Regions from separate parts of the Streptomyces sp. NPDC006296 genome, predicted to be linked through region 4. Evidence: riboswitches for the same ligand, from Rfam matches in the RefSeq annotation. Region 4 holds a riboswitch; each other region holds the start of a gene.
The links. Region 4 has a riboswitch for cobalamin ahead of ABZ172_RS23845 (cobalamin biosynthesis protein). Riboswitches for the same ligand answer to the same signal wherever they lie in the genome.

Region 1 (3,309 bases), on a different contig from region 4:
CCGCGGCGCGTTCTCCGTACGCGTGCGAGCGGCGGGCGTCGGCGGCGGTGACGGCGTCCGCCCTGCTCTGCACGAGCGGGTCGTAGGTGACCGGGGAGTCGGCGCGGGAGGCGAGGTCCGCCTGGTTGGCGGCCAGCTCCGCGGCGACGGCGTCGGTGCCCTCGGCGAGCGCCCGGGCCAGCGTGACGATCTCCCCGGTCTTCTGCCGGGCGAAGGCGAGCCAGCGGAGGATCTCGGGATCGATGTCCCGCTCGGCGGCGGCGTCCAGCGGCACGTGCAGCAGGGAGCAGGAGGCGGCCACGTCGACCCGGTCGGCGAGTCCGAGCAGGGTGGCCAGCGTCGCCAGCGCCTTCTCGTGGTCGTTGATCCAGACGTTGCGGCCGTTGACGACCCCGGCGACCAGCCGCCTGCCGGGCAGCCCGCCGACGGCCGCCAGGGCCTCCAGGTTCGCGGCGCCGGTCTCCGTGAAGTCGATCGCCAGTCCCTCCACCGGCGCCTCGGCCAGGACGGGCAGGGCCTCACCGAGGCGGCCGAAGTAGGTGGCGACGAGCAGGCGGGGGCGGTCGGTGAGGGCGCCGAGGTCGCGGTAGCCGCGCCGGGTGGCGTCCAGTTCGGCGGGAGTGCGGTCCTGGACGAGCGCCGGCTCGTCTAGCTGGACCCACTCGGCCCCGGCCGCGCGCAGATCGGCCAAGACCTCGGCGTACACCGGCAGCAGCCGGTCCAGGAGCGTGAGCGGATCGAAGTCCGCGGCGACCCCGGGGGCGGCCTTGGCGAGGAGCAGATAGGTCACCGGGCCGAGGAGCACGGGCCGGGCGGCGAGCCCCAGGGCGGCGGCCTCCCGGAGCTCGGCGACCTGCTTCGCGGAGTCCGCCGTGAAGACGGTGTCCGGTCCCAGCTCCGGGACCAGGTAGTGGTAGTTGGTGTCGAACCACTTCGTCATCTCCAGCGGAGCGGCGTCCTGGGTGCCGCGCGCCATCGCGAAGTAGCCGTCGAGCGGATCGGCGGCGACCGCCTCCCGGTGGCGCTCCGGGACGGCGCCCACCATGACGCTGGTGTCCAGCACGTGGTCGTAGTAGGAGAAGTCGCCGGTCGGCACCTCGCCGATCCCGGCGCCGCTCAGCTGCCGCCAGTTGTCGCGGCGCAGTCCGGCACCGGTGGCGTGCAGGGCGTCGGCGGTGACCCGGCCCTTCCAGTAGCCCTCGACGGCCTTCTTCAGTTCCCGGTTCCGTCCCTGCCGGGGGTAGCCGTACACAGTGGACCGCGCTGCCGCGGTCGCGTGCTCGGTGGTCACGGAGATCTCCTTCGCGAGATGAATCCCTGAGATCCCGGGGACGGGACGAGGGCGCGAAGGGATGACGTACCGGGCGGAGGGCGCCGTACGACGCTGGCATCCGCCTGGTATGTACGCCGACCCGCCCACGAGGTCACCGGGATGTCCGCACACGGTCGGTCCGCGCGCGGGCAGGTGGCAGGTCTTCGGACTCGCGGGCGCACCCTCGAAGAGGACACCTAGTGGCCGTCGCTTCCCAGGTCCGGTTCGTCGGACCCAGTGCGTATGACGGCGGTCGTTCCCGCTCACCGCTGCGGGGCAGTCCCGGATTCCCACCGGGTTCCCTCTTGCGACGCATCCCGCCTGGCGGACGGGGCGAACCAGCTGCACGCACCAGCATAGGGCCGCCGGGGGGTGCGCCGGGTCCGATCCGGCCACGCGGACGGCGGAGCGCCGGCCGCGTGCCCGGTCACTCCGCCGCTGTCGGGTTCCCGCGCCGGCCGGCGTGGAAGCGGGCCTTCTTCTGACGGTTCCCGCACGTGTTCATGTCGCACCATCTGCGGGTGCGGCTCCGGCTGATGTCGAAGAAGGCGGCCCGGCAGGTCGGCGACGCGCAGAGGGCCAGCCTCCCGTCCCGTTCGCCCGCGACGACGCCGACCGCGTCGGCGGCGATCACACCGAGGGCGTCCTCGACGCCGGTGGACGGGCCGAGCAGCCAGCGCCGCTCACCCCCCGGCGTCAGGACCGCCGCGGCGCGGCCCCGGGCACTGCGGTCGTTGATGACGCGGACGGCGGAGGCGGGCAGCACCTCCTGGACGGCGGCCGCCGTCGCGACGGCGTGCACGGCCTCCCTCAGTTCCCGTGCGAGGTCGAGCTGGGCGGGGGTGCAGGAGTCCACGGCGAGGCCGCTCACCGCCAGCCAGTCGACGAGCCGTTGCGGTGTGGGGATGCGCTCCACCGGGGTGCCGTGACGCTCCGACAGCGTCCCCGTGAAGCTGGTCGCCAGCACGGCGCCGAGGCGGAAGTCGGGGGACGCGGCGGACATGGAACCACCTTAGCCGGTTGCGACGTGACTCGGGAGACTGCTAGAACCGTCAATGCCGGTTCTCGACACCCCGGTCCCGGTTCCCCGACGGCCAGGAGGTCCCGTGCCCCGTCCGACCGCCGACGTGCACCCGTACGAACCCCGTGCGACCGACGCCGAACTCGACGACCTGCGCGCGCGACTGGCCGCGGCGCGCCTCCCGGAGGCCGAGACGGTCCGGGGCGCCGCGCCCGGCCCCGGCCGATGGGGGCAGGGCGTCCCCCTCGCCGACCTCGTCCGGGTCGTGGACCACTGGCGCACCGACTACGACTGGCGGTCGTTCGAGGACCGCCTGCACCGCATCGGCCAGTTCCGGACGGTGATCGACGGTCTCGGGATCCACTTCCTGCACCGCCGGTCCGCGCGCGCGGACGCCACCCCGCTGGTCCTGACGCACGGCTGGCCGGGGAGCGTGGCCGAGTTCGTCGACGTGGTGGACGAGCTGGCGGATCCGGCGGACGCGGCCGCGCCCGCGTTCCACGTGGTGGTTCCCTCGCTGCCGGGCTTCGGTCACAGCGACAGGCCGGCCACCACCGGGTGGGGGACCGAGAAGATCGCGGCCGCGTGGGTGGAGCTGATGGGGCGGCTCGGCCACCGCAGGTTCCTGGCCCACGGCGGTGACTGGGGAGGCAACATCACGACGGTCCTCGGCGGCCGGTTCCCCGCGCACGTCCTCGGTGTCCACACCACGTTCGCCGAGGCGCCTCCGGGGCTGACGACGGACGGACTGACGGCGGCCGAGCGCGGATGGGCCGAGGAGACCCGGGACTTCTGGCACCACCGCGCGGCGTACGCGAAACAGCAGGCGACCCGGCCGCAGACCATCGGCTACGCGCTCGTCGACTCACCGGTCGGGCTTCTCGCCTGGATCCTCGACAAGTTCGCCGAGTGGTCGGACACCGAGGACAGCCCGTTCGAGACGATCTCCCTCGACCGGGTGCTCGACAACGTCACC
Region 2 (3,309 bases), on a different contig from region 4:
GGAGGGCGACAACATCGCCCTCTACGCCCGGGCCGCCGCCGACATGCTCTTCGCCGCCGAACCGGGCCGCGCGGACGTCCTGCCCCCGTACACCGGCGACCTCTCCGACCCCCGCTTCCTCGGCGCACTCCTCGCCTCGGTCCAGGACATCTGGTTCGTCCGGGCCAGGGAGCGCGCCTCGCGGGCCCCCGACGCCGACGCCCTCGGACGCTGGAACGCCGTCTCGGGCCCGGCCCTGCGCGGGGTCGAGGCCTACGCCCACCGGGAGGCCGCCGCGGCCTACGCCGAGGCCCGCGCCGCACTCCCCGAGGGGGAGGCGAAACAGCGGCTGGGCGAGCTGGAGCGGCTGTTCGCCGTCGAACGGGTGGCCCGCAGCAGCGGCGACCTGCTGGCCGCCGGCCTGCTGAACGCCGATCAGGTCGGGGAGCTGGCCCACGAGGCCGAGGAACTGATCGCGGCCGTCGCCGCGCACGCCCCGCGGCTCGCCGACTCCTTCGCCCTGCCCGAGGCGCTGCTCGCCGACTGGCCGATCGCCGGTCCGGGCTACGCCGACGCCTACGACGACCCCGAGGGCCCCTGGAACTCCGCCGCGGCGGACGCCCGGTGAGCGCCCCGCGCCCGGAGCGCACGAGCTGCGGCCGGATCGCCGGACGCCTGGAGATCCTGGGCCTGCGCGCCGTCCTGCTGGCCTACTGGGGGACGACGGCTGTGCTCGCCCGCCGGGAACACCGGCCGCACACCGCCGGCGGCGAATCGGTTCACCCCGGGCGCTGACCCGTGCGGCAGCCGTCGCCGGCCGGGCGCCAGGACCGGTCCCGCCCGGCCGGCGACGGCCCCCGAGGCCGGCGACACGCCGCGTGATAGCTTGCAGGCGCCAGTCACACTCCCCAGGGAGTCAGGGAATCCGGTGCGAATCCGGAGCTGACGCGCAGCGGTGAGGGGAACGGGCGGGGCCACGGCCACTGGGACACCCTCGGGTGCACCGGGAAGGCGCCCCGTCCGGACGAACCCGAGTCCGAAGACCTGCTGGCACCCGCTTCCGCACCGGGAGCGGAACTCCGTACCGGGCTCCGCGCATGAGCCCAGAGACGCCGAGGACCTTGTGCCCCCCATAGCCAGCACCGCACGCCGAACCGCCCTGCTCGTCACGGGACTTCTGCTCCTCTCCGCCTGCGGCCCGGGCGGCGGCCCGTCCGACGGCGCCGCGCCGAAGGGCTCGGCCGACGGCTTCCCCGTGACACTCCGGAACTGCGGCCGCACGGTGACCGTCGACGCGGCGCCGCGCCACGCCGTGTCCCTCAACCAGGGGTCGACGGAGATCCTGCTCTCCCTCGGCCTCCGCGGCCGGCTCGCCGGGACCGCGAACTGGACGGACCCGGTGATGAACGGCCTGGAGAAGGACGAGGCCACGGTCCCCCGGATCGCCGAGAACCAGCCCTCCTCCGAGAAGGTCCTCGCCGCGGAACCCGACTTCGTCAGCGCGTCGTTCGAGTCGACGCTCGGCAAGGGCGGCGTGGCGCCCCGCGAGCAGTTCGAGGAGCTCGGCGTGCCGACGTACCTCTCTCCCACCGACTGCGCGGGCAAGGACAACACCGGCAGCAGCGACGGCTCCCGCACCACGCCCCTGACCATGGACGGCGTCTACGGCGAAGTGCGCGATCTGGCGAAGGTGTTCGGCGTACCCGAGCGCGGCGAGAAGCTGATCGACAGCCTCCGGGAACGCATCACGAAGGCGACCGCGGACATCGACGCCTCCGACACCACCCTGCTCTACTGGTTCGCCAACGCGGAGGCCCCCTATCTGGCGGGCTGCTGCGGCGCCCCCGGGATCATCACCGGCGAACTCGGCGCGAAGAACGTCTTCGACGACACGCACGAGGAATGGCCCCAGATCAACTGGGAGACCGTCGCCGACCGTGATCCGGACGTCCTGGTGATCGGCGACCTGACCCGCAAGTCCCAGACGGCGGAGAGCGCCGCGAAGAAGATCGAGTTCCTGGAGTCCAACCCCGCCACGAAGAACCTGGACGCCGTCCGCCACAAGCGCTACATCCTGCTCAGCGGTCAGGCCATGAACCCGACCGTCCGGACCGTGGAAGGCGTCGAGCGCGTCGCGGCGGGGCTGCGCGCGTTCGGACTGACGGGGTGACGAGGACCGAAGCCGCCCCGGACACCGCGCTCCGGCCACCGCCCCCGGCACCGCCGGCCGCCGCGCCGCGGCTCCTGCGCGACGGGCTCGTGTGGGGCGCCGGGATCGTCCTGCTGCTCCTGTCCGTCGCGGTCGCCGTGACCATCGGCCCGGCCCGGATCTCGGTCCCGGACGTGTGGTCCGCGGTGGCCGCGCACCTCGGCCTGGGCGAGGGACGGCTGACCCCCGTCCGCGACGGCATCATCTGGAACCTGCGCATGCCCCGCACCCTGCTCGCCGCGGTGTGCGGGGCCGGACTCGCGGTGTGCGGCACCGTCATGCAGTCGCTGCTCCGCAACCCGCTCGCCGACCCGTTCGTCCTCGGCGTGTCCTCGGGGGCGTCCACCGGGGCGGTCGTGGTCGTCGTCCTGGGCGTCGGCGGGGGAGCGGTGTCCGTCGCGGGCGGCGCCTTCACCGGGGCGCTGTGCTCGTTCGCCCTGGTGCTGCTGCTCAGCCACACCCTCGGCGGATCCACCGACCGGGTCGTGCTCTCCGGGGTCGCCGCCATGCAGCTGTTCTCCGCGCTCACCTCGTTCGTCGTGATGACCGCCGCCGACGCGGAACAGACCCGGGGCGTGCTGTTCTGGCTGCTCGGCTCGCTGAGCGGGGTCGGCTGGACCGATGTGGGGACCTGCGCGGCCGTGCTGGCCGCGACCCTGCTGATCTGCCTCGGCCACGCCCGCACCCTCGACGCCTTCGCCTTCGGGCAGGACGCGGCGGCCGCCCTCGGCGTGCACGTGGCCCGCACCCGGATCGTGCTGCTCTGCACGACCGCGCTGCTGACCGCCGCCCTCGTCAGCTCGGCCGGCGCCATCGGCTTCGTCGGCCTCGTCCTGCCGCACGCCGCCCGCGCCCTGACCGGAGCGGGACACCGCAGACTGCTGCCGGTGACCGCGCTCGCCGGAGCCGTCTTCCTGGTCTGGGTCGACACCCTGGCCAGGACCGTCCTCGACCCCCAGGAGGTCCCGGTCGGGGTGGTCACCTCGCTCATCGGCGTGCCCGTGTTCGTCCTGATCCTGCACCGCACCCGGAGGAGCGCATGACCCGCGACGCGCGGCGGACGGCCGTCCCCGGCGACGGCCTGCGGGCCGAACGGGTCAGCAGGGAGGCCGGCGGACGCC
Region 3 (3,309 bases), on a different contig from region 4:
CACACGGTCGACGAGGACGGCAACACGATCGACGCCCCGGACGCCGGCTGATTCGTGCCGCCCTGCCCGAGGGAGCTTCCTCGGGCAGGGCGGCGACGGTCCTGGGCCGTACGGCCCCGGGCTCCTACGGGTCAGGGCCCGTACGCCGCTTCTCGGGCCTGCTTCATCACGCGCCCGCACCGCTCCTCGGGCCCGCTCCGTCACGCGCCCGCACCCTTGCTCGTGTCCCGGGAAAGCGCCGCTGACGAGCGGAAACGTCCCGGTGCGCGGGATCTGCGCTGGCAGCATCGCGCGGTTCGGTGCCAGCATGGGAGGGGCGGATGCCCGAACAGCGAGGAGCTGCCATGCCGACGCGCTCGTCCGATGTCACGCGTGATCCGAGGACGGTCGTCGGTGTGGACGGTTCCGGCCACTCCTGGAACGCCGTGCTCTGGGGTGCGGCCGAGGCGAAGCGGCACGGCCAGAGCCTGCTGCTGGTGCACGCGGCCGATCTCGACCGTCTTGACCGGTTCGCTTCGTTCGAGACTTCCGAGCACGTACGGGACGCGGGGCACGCCGTGCTGACGAGGACGGCGGACGGGGTGCGGCAGCGCTTCCCCGGGCTGGACGTGCAGGTCAAGCTCAGCCGGAGGAAGCCGGTGCCGGCCCTTCACGCGGCCGTCCGGCCCGGCAGCACGATCGTCGTCGGCAGCCGGGGATCCGGTGGATTCGGCCCGCTCCTGCTCGGATCGACCGGGCTGGAGGTCGTCATCGGCAGTCCTGCTCCGGTCGTGGTGGTCCGTGGTGATCTCGAACGTGCCGGGGCGGCCGTCACGGCTGCCGTACGGGACGAGGACGACGCGCGGTGGCTGGTCCGTGCGGCGCAGCAGGCCCGGGCCCGCGACTGTCCGCTGCGGCTGGTGAACGTCCGGAGCCTGGCCGCCCGGTTCGGCGGCGGGACCGAGTGGGCCGCGGAGACCGAGCAGGCGGGCGGGACCGCCTGGGCCGAGGAGACCGGCGGGACCGAGCAGGCCGGTGGGACCGGGGAGGCCGAGAGAACCGCCGAGGCCTCGGGAACCGGCGACACCCGGGACATCGGACCGGCCCGAGGGCCCGGCCCTGCGGGAGAGCCCGAAGCGGCCCCGCTCGGCGGAACGAGCCACGGCGAGGGGCCGGAGGACCGGCTTCTGGCCGGCCTCGCCTCCCGGATGCGTGCGGAGGTCCCCGGTCTCGTCGTGCGGACCGAGGTGATCGCGGCCAGGTCCGCCGCCTCCGCGCTCGTCGAGGCGAGCAGGTCCGCGGACCTGCTGGTGATGGGGAGTCACGAGCGGCGCGGCTACTCCGTCCTGGGACTGGGGCACGTCGCGCACGCCCTGCTCCACCACGCCCATTGCCCGGTGGAGATCGTGCCGTACCGGAGGAACTACGAGAGCGGGGTCGTGGAGGAGGGGCTCACGGACGACGAGGGCTGACGGCGGCCCCGCCGCGTGAGGACGCCTCACATCCCATTGCCCTGCCCAACGGGCACTCCCCCGATCCGACGCGACCCGCCGCGCGGTCACACCCAGGACCGGGTCCGCCCCGCCCCCACGCACACCTCTGATCGGATGCGCCCCGCCCCCACGCACACACCTCCTGATCGGATGCGACCGCCCCACGCACACACCCCGGATCGGATGCACCCCGCCCCACGCACACACCCCCGATCCGCTGCCGCACACGGCCTCCCGCCGGACGGGCCCACCGGGTGTGCTTGTCATGGCCCCCCACCTGGCACTACTGTCGCCACGCCTTGGTGAACGGGAAATCCGGTGTGATGCCGGTGCGGCCCTCGCCACTGTGATCGGGAAGTCCGGCTCCGGCCCTCGCGGGCAGCCACTGGGTCCTTGCGACCCGGGAAGGCGGAGTTCGGGCGGTGGTACCCGTCAGCCAGGAGACCGGCCAAGGCACTTCAACCATCCACGAGGTGCTGGAGAGGGTCTGCTGAGCCATGCACATAGCCGAGGGTTTTCTGCCTCCGGCGCACGCGATCGCCTGGGGTGTCGCGTCCGCGCCGTTCGTCGTCCACGGAGTACGGTCACTCACCCGTGAGGTCAGGGAGAACCCGGAGAGCACGCTGCTCCTCGGGGCCTCCGGGGCCTTCACGTTCGTCCTTTCCGCGCTGAAGATCCCTTCGGTGACCGGAAGTTGCTCCCACCCCACGGGAACCGGGCTGGGGGCCATCCTGTTCCGGCCGCCGATCATGGCCGTGCTGGGCACCATCACGCTGCTGTTCCAGGCCCTGCTCCTGGCGCACGGCGGGCTGACCACGCTCGGGGCCAACGTCTTCTCGATGGCGATCGTCGGCCCCTGGGCCGGGTACGCGGTCTACCGGCTGCTGCGCCGGTACGACGTGCCGCTGATGGTCGCGGTGTTCTTCGCCGCGTTCGTCGCGGACCTGTCCACCTACTGCGTCACCAGCGTGCAGCTGGCGCTCGCCTTCCCGGACCCCGGCAGCGGATTCCTCGGCGCGCTCGGCAAGTTCGGCTCCATCTTCGCGGTCACCCAGATACCGCTCGCCGTGAGCGAGGGGCTGCTGACCGTGCTGGTGATGCGGCTCCTCGTGCAGTCCAGCAAGGGAGACCTGACCCGGCTCGGTGTGTTCCTCACCGGCAAGCGGGCCCGCACCCAGGAGAAGGCCGAGACCGAGGCGGTGGCGCGATGAACAAGCACACGAAGGTCAACGTCCTGCTGCTGGTCGTCGTGGCGGCGCTGGCCGTCCTGCCCCTGGCCCTCGGCCTGGGCGAGGGCCAGGAGGAGCCGTTCACGGGCGCCGACGCCCAGGCCGAGACGGCGATCACCGAGATCGACCCCGGCTACGAACCCTGGTTCTCGCCGCTGTACGAACCGCCGTCCGGTGAGATCGAGTCGGCGCTGTTCGCCCTTCAGGCCGCGCTCGGCGCCGGTGTCCTCGCCTACTACTTCGGCCTGCGGCGAGGGCGCCGCCAGGGCGAACTGCGCGCGTCCGCGGGGCAGGAGAGAGCGGGCTCCGGGGAGGATGCCGGGGAGTCGACGGCCCGAAGGTCCTGAGTCCCCGTGCTGCCGATCGACGCGGCGGCGCACAGCAGTCGCTGGCGCCGCCGCCATCCCGTGGACAAGGCCGCACTCGGTCTGGGCCTCACGGTGCTGGCCGTCTCGCTGCCGCCCTGGCCCGGTGCGGCCCTGGTGATCACCGCCGCGCTGGCCGTGCTGCTGGGGCCCGCGGGTGTGAGCCCCCGTCATCTGTGGCGGGCGTACCGGGTGCCGCTGGGCTTCTGTGTCACCGGGGCCGCCACGCTCCTCGTCCGCGTC
Region 4 (3,309 bases):
GGTCACCGGGTCGCCCTGCCCAGTTCATCTTCCGTTCACCCAGGTTGCTTACGTTCCCCGTGCCAATGACGTCGAACGATTGCCTGGGTAAATGGAACACATCACGCTGCTGCTTGCGATTGTGGTCGTGACAGCTCTCGTGTTCGATTTCACGAACGGTTTCCACGACACCGCCAACGCGATGGCGACCACCATCTCGACCGGCGCCCTCAAGCCCAAGACAGCGGTGGCCATGTCCGCCGTCCTCAACCTCGTCGGCGCGTTCCTCTCGGTGGAGGTCGCCAAGACGATCTCCGGCGGGATCGTCAATGAGGACGGCCTCAGAACCGAGGTCATCTTCGCCGCGCTGGTCGGTGCCATCCTGTGGAACCTGCTGACCTGGCTGGTCGGCCTCCCCTCCAGTTCCTCCCACGCACTCTTCGGCGGGCTCATCGGCGCCGCGGTGATGTCGGCCGGCTGGTCCTCCATCAACGGCGGGACCGTCGTCACCAAGGTCCTGCTGCCCGCGATCGCCGCGCCCCTGGTGGCCGGTGTCGCCGCGCTTCTGGCCACGAAGCTGACGTACCGCCTCAACCGGAAGATCACCGACGAGGCCCAGCTGGCGTCGACGGCCAAGGGGTACCGCGCCGGCCAGATCGCCTCGGCCGGCCTGGTCTCGCTCGCCCACGGCACCAACGACGCGCAGAAGACCATGGGGATCATCACCCTGGCCCTGGTCACCGGCGGTGTCCTCGCCCCCGGGTCGAACCCGCCGGTCTGGGTGATCGCCTCCGCGGGCATCGCCATCGCGCTGGGCACCTACCTCGGCGGCTGGCGCATCATCCGCACGATGGGCAGCGGCCTCACCGACCTGCGCCCGCCGCAGGGCTTCGCGGCCCAGACGAGCGCGGCGACGGTCATCCTGGCCTCCTCGCACCTCGGTTTCTCCCTCTCCACCACCCAGTCCTGCTCGGGTGCCGTCATGGGCGCGGGCCTCGGGCGCGCGGGGGGCGTGGTCCGCTGGTCGACCGCCACCCGGATGTTCGTCGCCTGGGGTCTGACGCTGCCGGCCGCCGGACTGGTCGGCGCGGGTGCCGAGTTCCTGACCAAGCAGGGCCCCTGGGGCGTCGCGGTGGTCGCCGTGCTGCTCGTCGCCGGTTCCGGCGCCATCTGGCTGCTGTCGCGCCGCAAGCCGGTCGACCACACCAATGTCAACGCGGCCGAGGGCGAGCCCGCGGGCGTCGTCACCACCGCCATCGCGGCCGTCAGCCCGCCGCCGGCCGGTGTGGGTGTCGCGGGCCTCAAGACCACCATCCACGCCCCGGCGGCCGAGACCCCGGTCGACCGCCCGGCCACGGTGTAAGGACAGATCCGCATGAACATCGACTGGGCAGCTCTCGCGTCCGTCTTCGGCGTCAGCCTCGTGATCACCGTCGCGCTGGTCGGCCTCTTCACCCTCGGCATCACCGGCCTCGCCAGGCAGACCCCGGGAGCGCAGGGCGGCGGGGGCGGCGTGCTGGCGCGCACCGGCGCGTACGCCTGCTTCGCGCTGTGCGCGGCGGCGGTCGCGTACGGGATCTATCTGATCGTCGCCTGACCCGCCGAGCGGGCGGTACGACGTGCTCGGGCCGGACACACCCTCGTGTGTCCGGCCCGATGTGCGTCGGAGCACACGGAAGCCCCGCAGGTCAACGGCAGGTTGACGGGCGTTCATGGGGCGTGGTGGACTGCCGGAGCCGTTTACGGCGACAGGAGAGGAAGCCGGTGCGAATCCGGCGCGGTCCCGCCACTGTCACCGGGGAGCAGCCTCCACACGGAAGTCACGGTCCGCACGCGGACTGGAAGACCGGGGGAACTGCGGATCCGGGGAGCCAGGAGACTCTCGTCGCCGGTCACGTCGAACCAGGGCGCGGACCCTGAGTGAGGACATACGCCATGCCGGGCTGCCCCGCGTCGGTCACCGAACCACCCTCCGAGCAGGCCCGTCGAGGCGCGACGGCCGGCTGACCGGTGCGAGCCGACCGCGTCTTCACGTACGGTGCCGCCGCCGGCCTGATCGGCGACCTGGTGTTCGGCGACCCCCGGCGGGGCCATCCGGTCGCCGCCTTCGGGCGTGCCGCGGCGGAGACCGAGCGCCTGCTCTGGCACGACCACCGCGGCTGGGGCGCCCTGCACACCCTCGTCTGCGCCGGGGGCGCCACGGCCGCCGCCGCGCTGGCCGCCCGCGCCGTCCGCGACCGTCCCGCCGCGGCCGTGGCGCTGACCGCGGCCGCCACCTGGTCCGTCGTCGGCGGCACCTCGCTGGGCCGCGAGGCGCGTGCCGTCGGCGCGGCCCTGGCCGCCGGGGACCTCGGGTCGGCCCGGGAGCGGCTGCCGCACCTGTGCGGCCGCGACCCGCAGGCGCTGGACGGGCCCGGCATCGCCCGGGCGGTGGTGGAGTCCGTCGCCGAGAACACCTCGGACGCCGTCGTGGGGGCCCTGGTGTGGGGGGCGATCGGCGGGGTGCCCGGACTGATCGGCTTCCGGGCCGTCAACACGCTGGACGCGATGGTCGGGCACCGGTCGCCCCGGCACCGGCGCTACGGCTGGGCGTCGGCCCGCCTCGACGACCTGGCCGGCTGGCCGGGGGCCCGGCTCACCGCCGCGCTGGCCGTGGCCGCCGGAGGACGTCCGCGCGAGGCGGTCCGCGCCTGGCGGGCCGACGCGGGACGGCATCCCAGCCCCAACGCGGGCCCGGTGGAGGCCGCGTTCGCGGGGGCGCTCGGTGTGCGGCTCGGCGGCACCCTCGCCTACGGCGGACGGGTGGAGCACCGGCCGGTGCTGAACGCGGAGGCCGGCCGGGACGTGCGGGTCGGGGACATCGAACGAGCGGTGCGGCTGTCGCGCCGGGTGAGTGTGCTGGCCCTCGTCGTGTGTGCGGCGGTGCGGCCGGCCAGGGGACGGAGGGCCACATGAGCGGCGGGCTGCTGGTCGCGGGCACCACTTCGGACGCGGGCAAGAGCGTCGTCACGGCGGGCATCTGCCGGTGGCTGGTGCGCCGGGGGGTGAAGGTCGCGCCGTTCAAGGCGCAGAACATGTCGCTGAACTCCTTCGTCACCCGGGAGGGGGCGGAGATCGGGCGGGCCCAGGCGATGCAGGCGCAGGCCGCCGGGGTGGAGCCGTCGGCGCTGATGAACCCGGTGCTGCTCAAGCCCGGCGGGGACCGCTCCAGCCAGGTCGTCCTGATGGGGAAGCCGGTCGGCGAGATGAGTGCGCGCGGCTACCACGGGGGGCGGCAGGAGGCGCTGCTGGGGACGGTGACGGACTGTCTGGAGCAGTTGCGGGGCAGTC

Region 1: linked by a shared signal. The riboswitch ahead of metE (5-methyltetrahydropteroyltriglutamate--homocysteine S-methyltransferase) and the one ahead of ABZ172_RS23845 (cobalamin biosynthesis protein) in region 4 are both predicted to bind cobalamin.
Region 2: linked by a shared signal. The riboswitch ahead of ABZ172_RS11535 (ABC transporter substrate-binding protein) and the one ahead of ABZ172_RS23845 (cobalamin biosynthesis protein) in region 4 are both predicted to bind cobalamin.
Region 3: linked by a shared signal. The riboswitch ahead of ABZ172_RS03520 (energy-coupling factor ABC transporter permease) and the one ahead of ABZ172_RS23845 (cobalamin biosynthesis protein) in region 4 are both predicted to bind cobalamin.

The regions. Positions count from the first base shown of each region.
Region 1 covers NZ_JBEXRT010000070.1:11,720-15,028, reverse strand. The annotation lists gene metE (5-methyltetrahydropteroyltriglutamate--homocysteine S-methyltransferase) at 1-1,291, opposite strand, end outside; cobalamin riboswitch at 1,450-1,670, opposite strand; gene ABZ172_RS29345 (CGNR zinc finger domain-containing protein) at 1,740-2,315, opposite strand; gene ABZ172_RS29340 (epoxide hydrolase family protein) at 2,419-3,309, shown strand, end outside.
Region 2 covers NZ_JBEXRT010000012.1:149,572-152,880, reverse strand. The annotation lists gene ABZ172_RS11545 (acyl-CoA dehydrogenase) at 1-607, shown strand, start outside; gene ABZ172_RS11540 (hypothetical protein) at 604-774, shown strand; cobalamin riboswitch at 859-1,046, shown strand; gene ABZ172_RS11535 (ABC transporter substrate-binding protein) at 1,103-2,149, shown strand; gene ABZ172_RS11530 (iron chelate uptake ABC transporter family permease subunit) at 2,146-3,231, shown strand; gene ABZ172_RS11525 (ABC transporter ATP-binding protein) at 3,228-3,309, shown strand, end outside.
Region 3 covers NZ_JBEXRT010000003.1:212,899-216,207, forward strand. The annotation lists gene ABZ172_RS03510 (hypothetical protein) at 1-51, shown strand, start outside; gene ABZ172_RS03515 (universal stress protein) at 345-1,451, shown strand; cobalamin riboswitch at 1,734-1,940, shown strand; gene ABZ172_RS03520 (energy-coupling factor ABC transporter permease) at 1,970-2,683, shown strand; gene ABZ172_RS03525 (energy-coupling factor ABC transporter substrate-binding protein) at 2,680-3,048, shown strand; gene cbiQ (cobalt ECF transporter T component CbiQ) at 3,055-3,309, shown strand, end outside.
Region 4 covers NZ_JBEXRT010000039.1:12,985-16,293, reverse strand. The annotation lists gene ABZ172_RS23855 (inorganic phosphate transporter) at 92-1,342, shown strand; gene ABZ172_RS23850 (hypothetical protein) at 1,355-1,576, shown strand; cobalamin riboswitch at 1,733-1,861, shown strand; gene ABZ172_RS23845 (cobalamin biosynthesis protein) at 1,990-2,934, shown strand; gene ABZ172_RS23840 (cobyric acid synthase) at 2,931-3,309, shown strand, end outside.